2 regions of the Loigolactobacillus backii genome follow, and region 2 is predicted to be linked to the other one. Evidence: riboswitches for the same ligand, from Rfam matches in the RefSeq annotation. Region 2 holds a riboswitch; the other holds the start of a gene.
What was found. A riboswitch is a leader RNA that binds a small molecule or an ion and turns the genes downstream of it on or off. The one in region 2 is predicted to bind FMN.

Region 1 (3,418 bases), 120 kb from region 2:
TAACTTTAATCCCCGTCAAATTGAATTGGTGCAACACTATACGAAGCAACGTCTGTTAATTAATCAGTTACAATTTAGTATTATGCATACCGGAATGATTGATTTTGGCATGCACGTTAATATGACTGATCCACGAAGTATCAACCATGATGGTGGTGTTTTAGAGTATTCACGCTTACACGACATGACCGTTCAGGCATGGTCACCTTATCAATACGGAATGTTTGCTGGTGTTTTCATTAATAATCCTAAATTTCCGGAACTGAACGCTAAATTACAAGAAATTGCGGGCAAATATAATGTAACCAAAAATGCCATTGCAACTGCGTGGATTTTACGGCACCCGGCTCAAATTCAAGTTATTTTAGGTTCAATGAATCCACAACACATTACTGAGTCCTTGGCAGGCGCCGATGTTGATTTAACGAAACAAGAATGGTATGACGTTTATTTTGCTGCAGGCAATGATTTACCATAAGATGAGACCGTTTTGGCACGTTAATCCAAACTTTTGGCACACGTTCTAAAGTAATGTTTGGAAACAATAAGTGGCCAGGACTTTTGTCCTAGCCTCAATTATATATTTTCAGTTATAAAGTGGAAGCTGGTTAAAATTACCAAATCTTGATTTAATCGTTTCTGAATGAGCTACTTTAACCCTATCTCCGTGCATTCCTGGTCATTAATTGCCAAAACAAATTTACCCATAAAGGTCGTTTTTCAATGTTTTTGTAAAGTACTAGCATTGAAGATCTTTATGGGTTTTTGTGTCCGTTTAAAGTATTCAGTTATAATTACCGTTCAGCTTTTACAAAGAAACGTGGAGAAAATTTTATTCTTTTTTGCGTTGATGGAAAATGATTTGCCGTAGCCATTTTTTTAAATGGTGGTGGTGTAATTTGGTGTGATTACTCGCTTCAAAGACCCAGCGACTAAAAAGGTAATTTACAATGCCAACAATAAGTTGGTCAGCAATTTTTGTTGGCATACTGGCCAGTTTCAGTAAACTAATGCCACTAAACATAATCAGCGAATCAATACCCAGTGAAAATATCCGAAGTGATAAAAAGGAAACTAATTCACGCTGTAACGCCCGCCAGCTAGTGTATTTTGAACGAAAAACGAGCGATTTATTTGTAAAGAAGCCAAATAAAGTGGCAATTAACCACGCTAATGCATTTGCCAGCAGGTATTGAATTAGAAAAAAATGGCGGAAGAGCCAGTAAGCTAGAATATTGATGATTGAAGCAAGGAAGCCAAAAACCATATAGCTAAAGAAATTATGGTAACGATAAAGTAACTTTTTAAGCATCTTTTGGGCTCCTGTTGGAAGAATTTTAGACTTAATAAACAATAGCAGTTTGTGAACCTGATGAAAAGTAATTTTAGTAAAATCTATCATGATTAGTTAAATGAATCTTTATACAAAAAATAATAGACTTGACATTTGGCAAATACCTTTGCATACTGTAGGCAAGTTGAATAGATTTCTTCGGGGCAGGGTGAAATTCCCGACCGACGGTGATAACGTTTTTACGTTTAAGTCCGTGACCCGCGTTTGCGGTGGATGCAGTGTGAATCTGCAACCGACAGTTAAAGTCTGGATGGGAGAAGAAAAAAGTTTACGGCTGCTTGGCGTTTTATTTAGCTAGCTTCCGTTTAGTAATGAATAGTTAGATTTTGTAGTTATAAGTTTTGACTACTAGAATTATTTGTTATTATCACACTTTTTTAGACTTTGGTTGTTATGGCTGAAGCTCCTTAACGTATTTTAGGTGTGCCCCACATTTTTGTGGGGCATTTTTTTATGCAGAAAAGAGAAGGTGATCGGAATCAATTCAACTAGTTACATGCGTCTGGCGCTTCACGAGGCGCTAAAAGGACGTTATCTTACCTACACCAATCCAATGGTAGGCGCCGTTTTTGTTAAAAATAACAAGATTATTGGTGTTGGGCACCACCTTGGTTTTGGTTATGAACACGCTGAAGTTAACGCGTTTCACAATGTTCAATCCCCCGAAGAAGTTAATAATTCAACCCTGTACGTCACGTTAGAGCCATGTTCACATTTTGGTAAAACGCCACCTTGCTGTCGGCAACTTGTTGCTTGGGGAGTAAAGAGGGTCTATATTGCCCAGAAAGATCCAAATCCTTTAGTCGGTGATAAGGGAATTAGTTATTTACGGGAACATGGTGTTGAGATTCATCTTGGTTTAGAACAGGCCGCGGCCGAACAACTTAATCAATTTTATAATTTCTTTTACCGGCAACAAAGGCCGTTTATCACGTTGAAAGTGGCACAAACCTTGGATGGTCGTGTCAGTTTAGATGGTGAGCAGCGTACTTATTTAACTGATGAAGTTGCCAATCAGGATGTTCAAAAATTGCGCGGAGATTATCAGGCTATTCTCGTTGGCAGTGGAACTGTTTTAGCAGATGACCCTAAATTAACTGTGCGCCACCAGCTTAAATACCCACCAGTTCGAGTTGTACTTGATCGCCGGGGCCGGGTAACACCAGTGCAGCAAGTTACTGATGATGCGGCACCAACTTGGCTCTTTACTGAAAATCAAAAAAGTACGGCAAAATTAGCCGATACAGCCGTCAAGGTCTTTTATAGGCCTAAATGGACAATTAAACTAGTTATTCAAGAATTGGCCCAGGCCGGAATTCAATCTGTTTTGGTTGAGGGTGGTCCCCAGCTTCATGATGCTTTTTTACTTGCCAATAATTGGCAGCGCTTAATTGTTTATCAAACCAATCAATTAGCTGGCGGTACTAGTTTGGCCGCGTTTCAATCACGACGGCAGAGTACAGAATTAACGACACTTGAAATTAGATCCGTTAAGAAAATTGGTAACGCAATAAAAATTACCGGGGAGATGGCGTGAATGTTTACCGGAATTATTGAAGATATTGGTCGAATTTATCAGGTTAGAAGGCAACGGGAGACAATCAAATTAGGAATTACAGTTACTAATTTAGATTTAGCGACCACACAAATTGGAGCCAGTATTGCGGTTAACGGTGTCTGTTTGACAATCGTAAGTCGGCAAGGACAACGATTTGTTGCTGATGTAATGCCAGAGACCTTTCGCGTCACTAATTTAGCCAAATTGATTATTAATGATCAAGTTAATTTGGAGCGAGCACTACCAGTTAACGGGCGTTTTGAAGGGCACATCGTCTTAGGACACGTAGATCAAACAACTACTATTGTGCAACGCCAGCAAGATCAATCCGCGATCGTGGTCACTTTTAAAACACCGGCCGCGTTGATTCAACAAATCGTGACGAAGGGATCAATCGCCATTGATGGCATTAGTCTAACTATTGTTGAGGCCAATAGGCAAACTTTTAAAATAGGTTTGATCCCACATTCGCAGCAAGAGGCAACATTAGCGGCTAAAAAAGTAGG
Region 2 (3,418 bases):
GGCGCAACTCAATTTCACGACCTTAGCGTATCAATTAGTCCATTTTGATGACCAGCGCCATTACGCTCGTTACAGCAACGTTAGTCTACTAGAACAGGTCGTGCTGCAGTTGATCGCCGGTTACCCGGCCGATCTAGCTGCCACCAGTTTGCGCAATGACCCCACATTTAAATTACTATTGGCACAACCGCAATTGGCCTCACAACCGTCATTATCCCGTTTTTGGCAACGCTGTGACGAGCAGACCATCACCTCATTACAAACGTTGAATCAAGCATTGCTTGACCAAGCGTGGACTGGCGCCAAGCAACAACAGCTGATCCTCGATATTGACTCGACTCACGCCGATACTCATGGTCATCAGGAAAAAACGGCCTTTAATGCGCATTACGGTACCACGGGTTACCATCCGCTGGTCGCTTTTGACGGGCAAACGGGCCACTGTTTAAAGGCTCAATTGCGCCCAGGTAATGTTTATACCAGTACGGATATTGCCCCCTTTATCACACCACTACTACAGCACTATCATCAAGTCAAACCGAACGCTGATATCTTGGTCCGCGGGGATAGTGGCTTTGCGACTCCAGAATTATACGAAACTTGTGAAGCCAACGACACTTTTTACTTGATCCGCCTGAAAGCCAATCGGCGGCTGAACCAACTGGCTGAACGTTTTGTTCAGATCAGTGATGAGCAGAATTGGACTGAGACCGAGGTCCATTATTATCGCGCGTCTTATCAAGCCCGATCATGGTCTAAGCCGCGCCAGATCTATATTAAATCAACTCGACCAGCTGGTGAATTGTTATTTCAACATGAATACCTCGTGTCCAATTTAACGAGTTTTGTCGCCGAAGATGCATTTCACGCCTATCACCAACGGGGTCAAATGGAAAACTATATCAAGGAAGCCAAGGCTGGCTTTTACCTGGATAAAATGACTAGCTCGCAATTTATACCAAATTATGCCCGCATGATGCTCAGTGTCCTCGCTTATAATTTAGTCAGCTTGATGCGCCAATTGTTGCCTGTACAACATCAGCGATTACAGGTTACAACCTTGCGCTTATGGCTGTTTAAAGTAGCGGGTAAGCTGGTGACCAGCGGCCGGCAACTTTATCTAAAATTAAGCCGCCACCACGTCTATCAGGATTTGTTTTATCAACTGTTAGCTCGAATCCAAGCGCTACAGTGGGGCTAAACTGGTGCAAAAAATCAAAAAAAGTCGGTTCGGCCAAGGGGCAAGTATGCTCAAAATTGAGGATCAAAAATTTATCCAGCCCCATAATTTGGTAGCCTTTAGCAAAAACAGTACATCTTGGTTTGACTACGCCATAGCAGCACGAGAATTGGTCCAAAATTGTGCGGTATGCCGATATTAAACCTCGTATGAATAATTCGGGAGAAGTAAAACCAGCCAACATATTGCCGGTGCTTGGTCTAGCTAGGGTGTTGTGCTTTTGACCTCGTTTGAAGAAATAATAAACGGGTAAAGTGAAACACAAGGTGGCAAAAAAGTAAGCAACATCACCAATTAAGTAAGGAACGCCACCATGGGTTAGAAAATCTAATACACCACTGATGAAGGCCGTTGCAATCCCAGCAGCAGGGCCATATAAGAACATTGTGATGAAGACTGGTAAGTTACTAAAATCTACTTTTAAATACGAAAAAGCTGGTAAAATTGGAAAAGCAATTAAAAGTAGTAAATATGAGATAGCCGACATCATTGCGATCATAACAAGCTTACGGACGTTTGTTCTTTCCATATTGAAAACCTCTCCTTTTTAAACACTAAAAAACACACCACCCATGTCAAACAGAGACAAGAATAGTGTGCGCTTTATTTTATAGTCACAAATAAATAAGCCCAATCTTCTTTTATCTAGACTTTAACTATCGGTAGCGGGGTTTCACCGCTTCAGCCATTAATAACTAATGGGTCGTGGACTATAACCACCGGTCGGGAATTACACCCTGCCTCTGAAGACACATAACTAATATTCAATTTACAATGGTAATTGTAACACATATTTTTGTAAACGCAACCAGTATGCTTTAAAATTATTTGGATATTCACGTATTAATTTAATTTTTCTTTGGCTTGTGTTTAAGGTAGCCTAGAGCCTCTAAGAAAATATCGGTTTTGAGCAGTAAGGCAACGACCACATAAATAAGTGCGCCAAGGGCAATTTCGATAAGGAACCAAATCAAATGGCTCGGTAGGTGGCTCGCAACTTGCCAAACAATAATACCCATAATTCCACCGGCAACAAAAAATTTCCACAAGTCATGGAACATTTGTTTAAGGTCTAAATTCTTTCGAACAACAATTATCTGGTAGCCAGTCACAAAAATTTCGGTAATTACCGTTGCAACGGCGGCACCATAAACACTAAAAAGTTTAATACAAATGTAATTCGCAATAATGTTAACACCAGCGCCAATTGAAACTGATAAGGTATAGTCACGAACACGCTTAACTGGCAGCAAGTACTGCCGACCAATTGTGTTGTTCCAGGCTATCAGCAGAATTATTGGTGTCTGAATAATCAACAGGATACCGGTAGTCGTAAATTTTGGTGATAAGAACCAAACAATGAATTTAGGTGCAATGGCCGACATACCAAACATTAAAGGAATCGCCAGCGCCGTCACAAATTGAAAAGAACGGTATAGACTACGGTGCACGGCCTCAAGCTTATTATTTGCAAAAAGATTAGCAATATGCGGTAACAAAACGACACTTAGTGAGGTAACGGCAACCATTGCCATATTAATAAACTTGTCAGAATAATCCATATAACCAGCAGCCTGAACGGAAACCATGGCCTTTAACATAGTTTTATTAACCATAATATAAAGTTGCATTGAAATGGTCGGAATAAACAGAATGAATGAAGGTCCAACGTGACGCCAAATATGCAAAGAAGAAAACGGCACTTTCTTTACTAATTTTGGTAGGTAGGGCCAAAGCATTGCGTTACCAACTAAAGAACTGGCGGATAAAATCATAATGTATAACCATAGATCACTAGGTTGATGGATAAAAGTAAAAATCATAATAATCGTAATTATACGAACGACCGAGTTACGCAAAGTCGTTTTTTTAAAATCTTCTAGGCCCATAAAATACCAAGAGATATCAATAGCACCGGCGATTAAACTTAATGACTGCATCAAAAAGAAGAGCCGGTAGTGATGATCAAAGTGTAAAAAAACGAGAAATGCTAGGTAGGCAGCAAAGATAGTGATAATTTGTAATAGTTCAACTTCCCAGAAAATACGTGAGCGTTCCTCCAGATTATCCCGGTGGAAGGCAATTTCCCGATTTCCGTATAAAGTAATGCCTAAAGAGCCAACTAAATAAAAATAAGCCACTATTGAGTTTGTATAGGCATTAATCCCAGCACCAACT

Region 1: it holds a riboswitch for FMN, as region 2 does, so the genes downstream of both, ribD (bifunctional diaminohydroxyphosphoribosylaminopyrimidine deaminase/5-amino-6-(5-phosphoribosylamino)uracil reductase RibD) here and AYR53_RS13750 (ECF transporter S component) in region 2, are expected to answer to the same signal.

The regions. Positions count from the first base shown of each region.
Region 1 covers NZ_CP014873.1:689,379-692,796, reverse strand. The annotation lists gene AYR53_RS02910 (aldo/keto reductase) at 1-478, shown strand, start outside; gene AYR53_RS02905 (GtrA family protein) at 833-1,312, opposite strand; FMN riboswitch at 1,485-1,620, shown strand; gene ribD (bifunctional diaminohydroxyphosphoribosylaminopyrimidine deaminase/5-amino-6-(5-phosphoribosylamino)uracil reductase RibD) at 1,824-2,891, shown strand; gene AYR53_RS02895 (riboflavin synthase) at 2,892-3,418, shown strand, end outside.
Region 2 covers NZ_CP014873.1:572,974-576,391, reverse strand. The annotation lists gene AYR53_RS02430 (IS1380 family transposase) at 1-1,201, shown strand, start outside; partial or broken gene AYR53_RS13750 (ECF transporter S component) at 1,473-1,727, opposite strand; FMN riboswitch at 1,870-1,995, opposite strand; gene AYR53_RS02425 (oligosaccharide flippase family protein) at 2,089-3,418, opposite strand, start outside.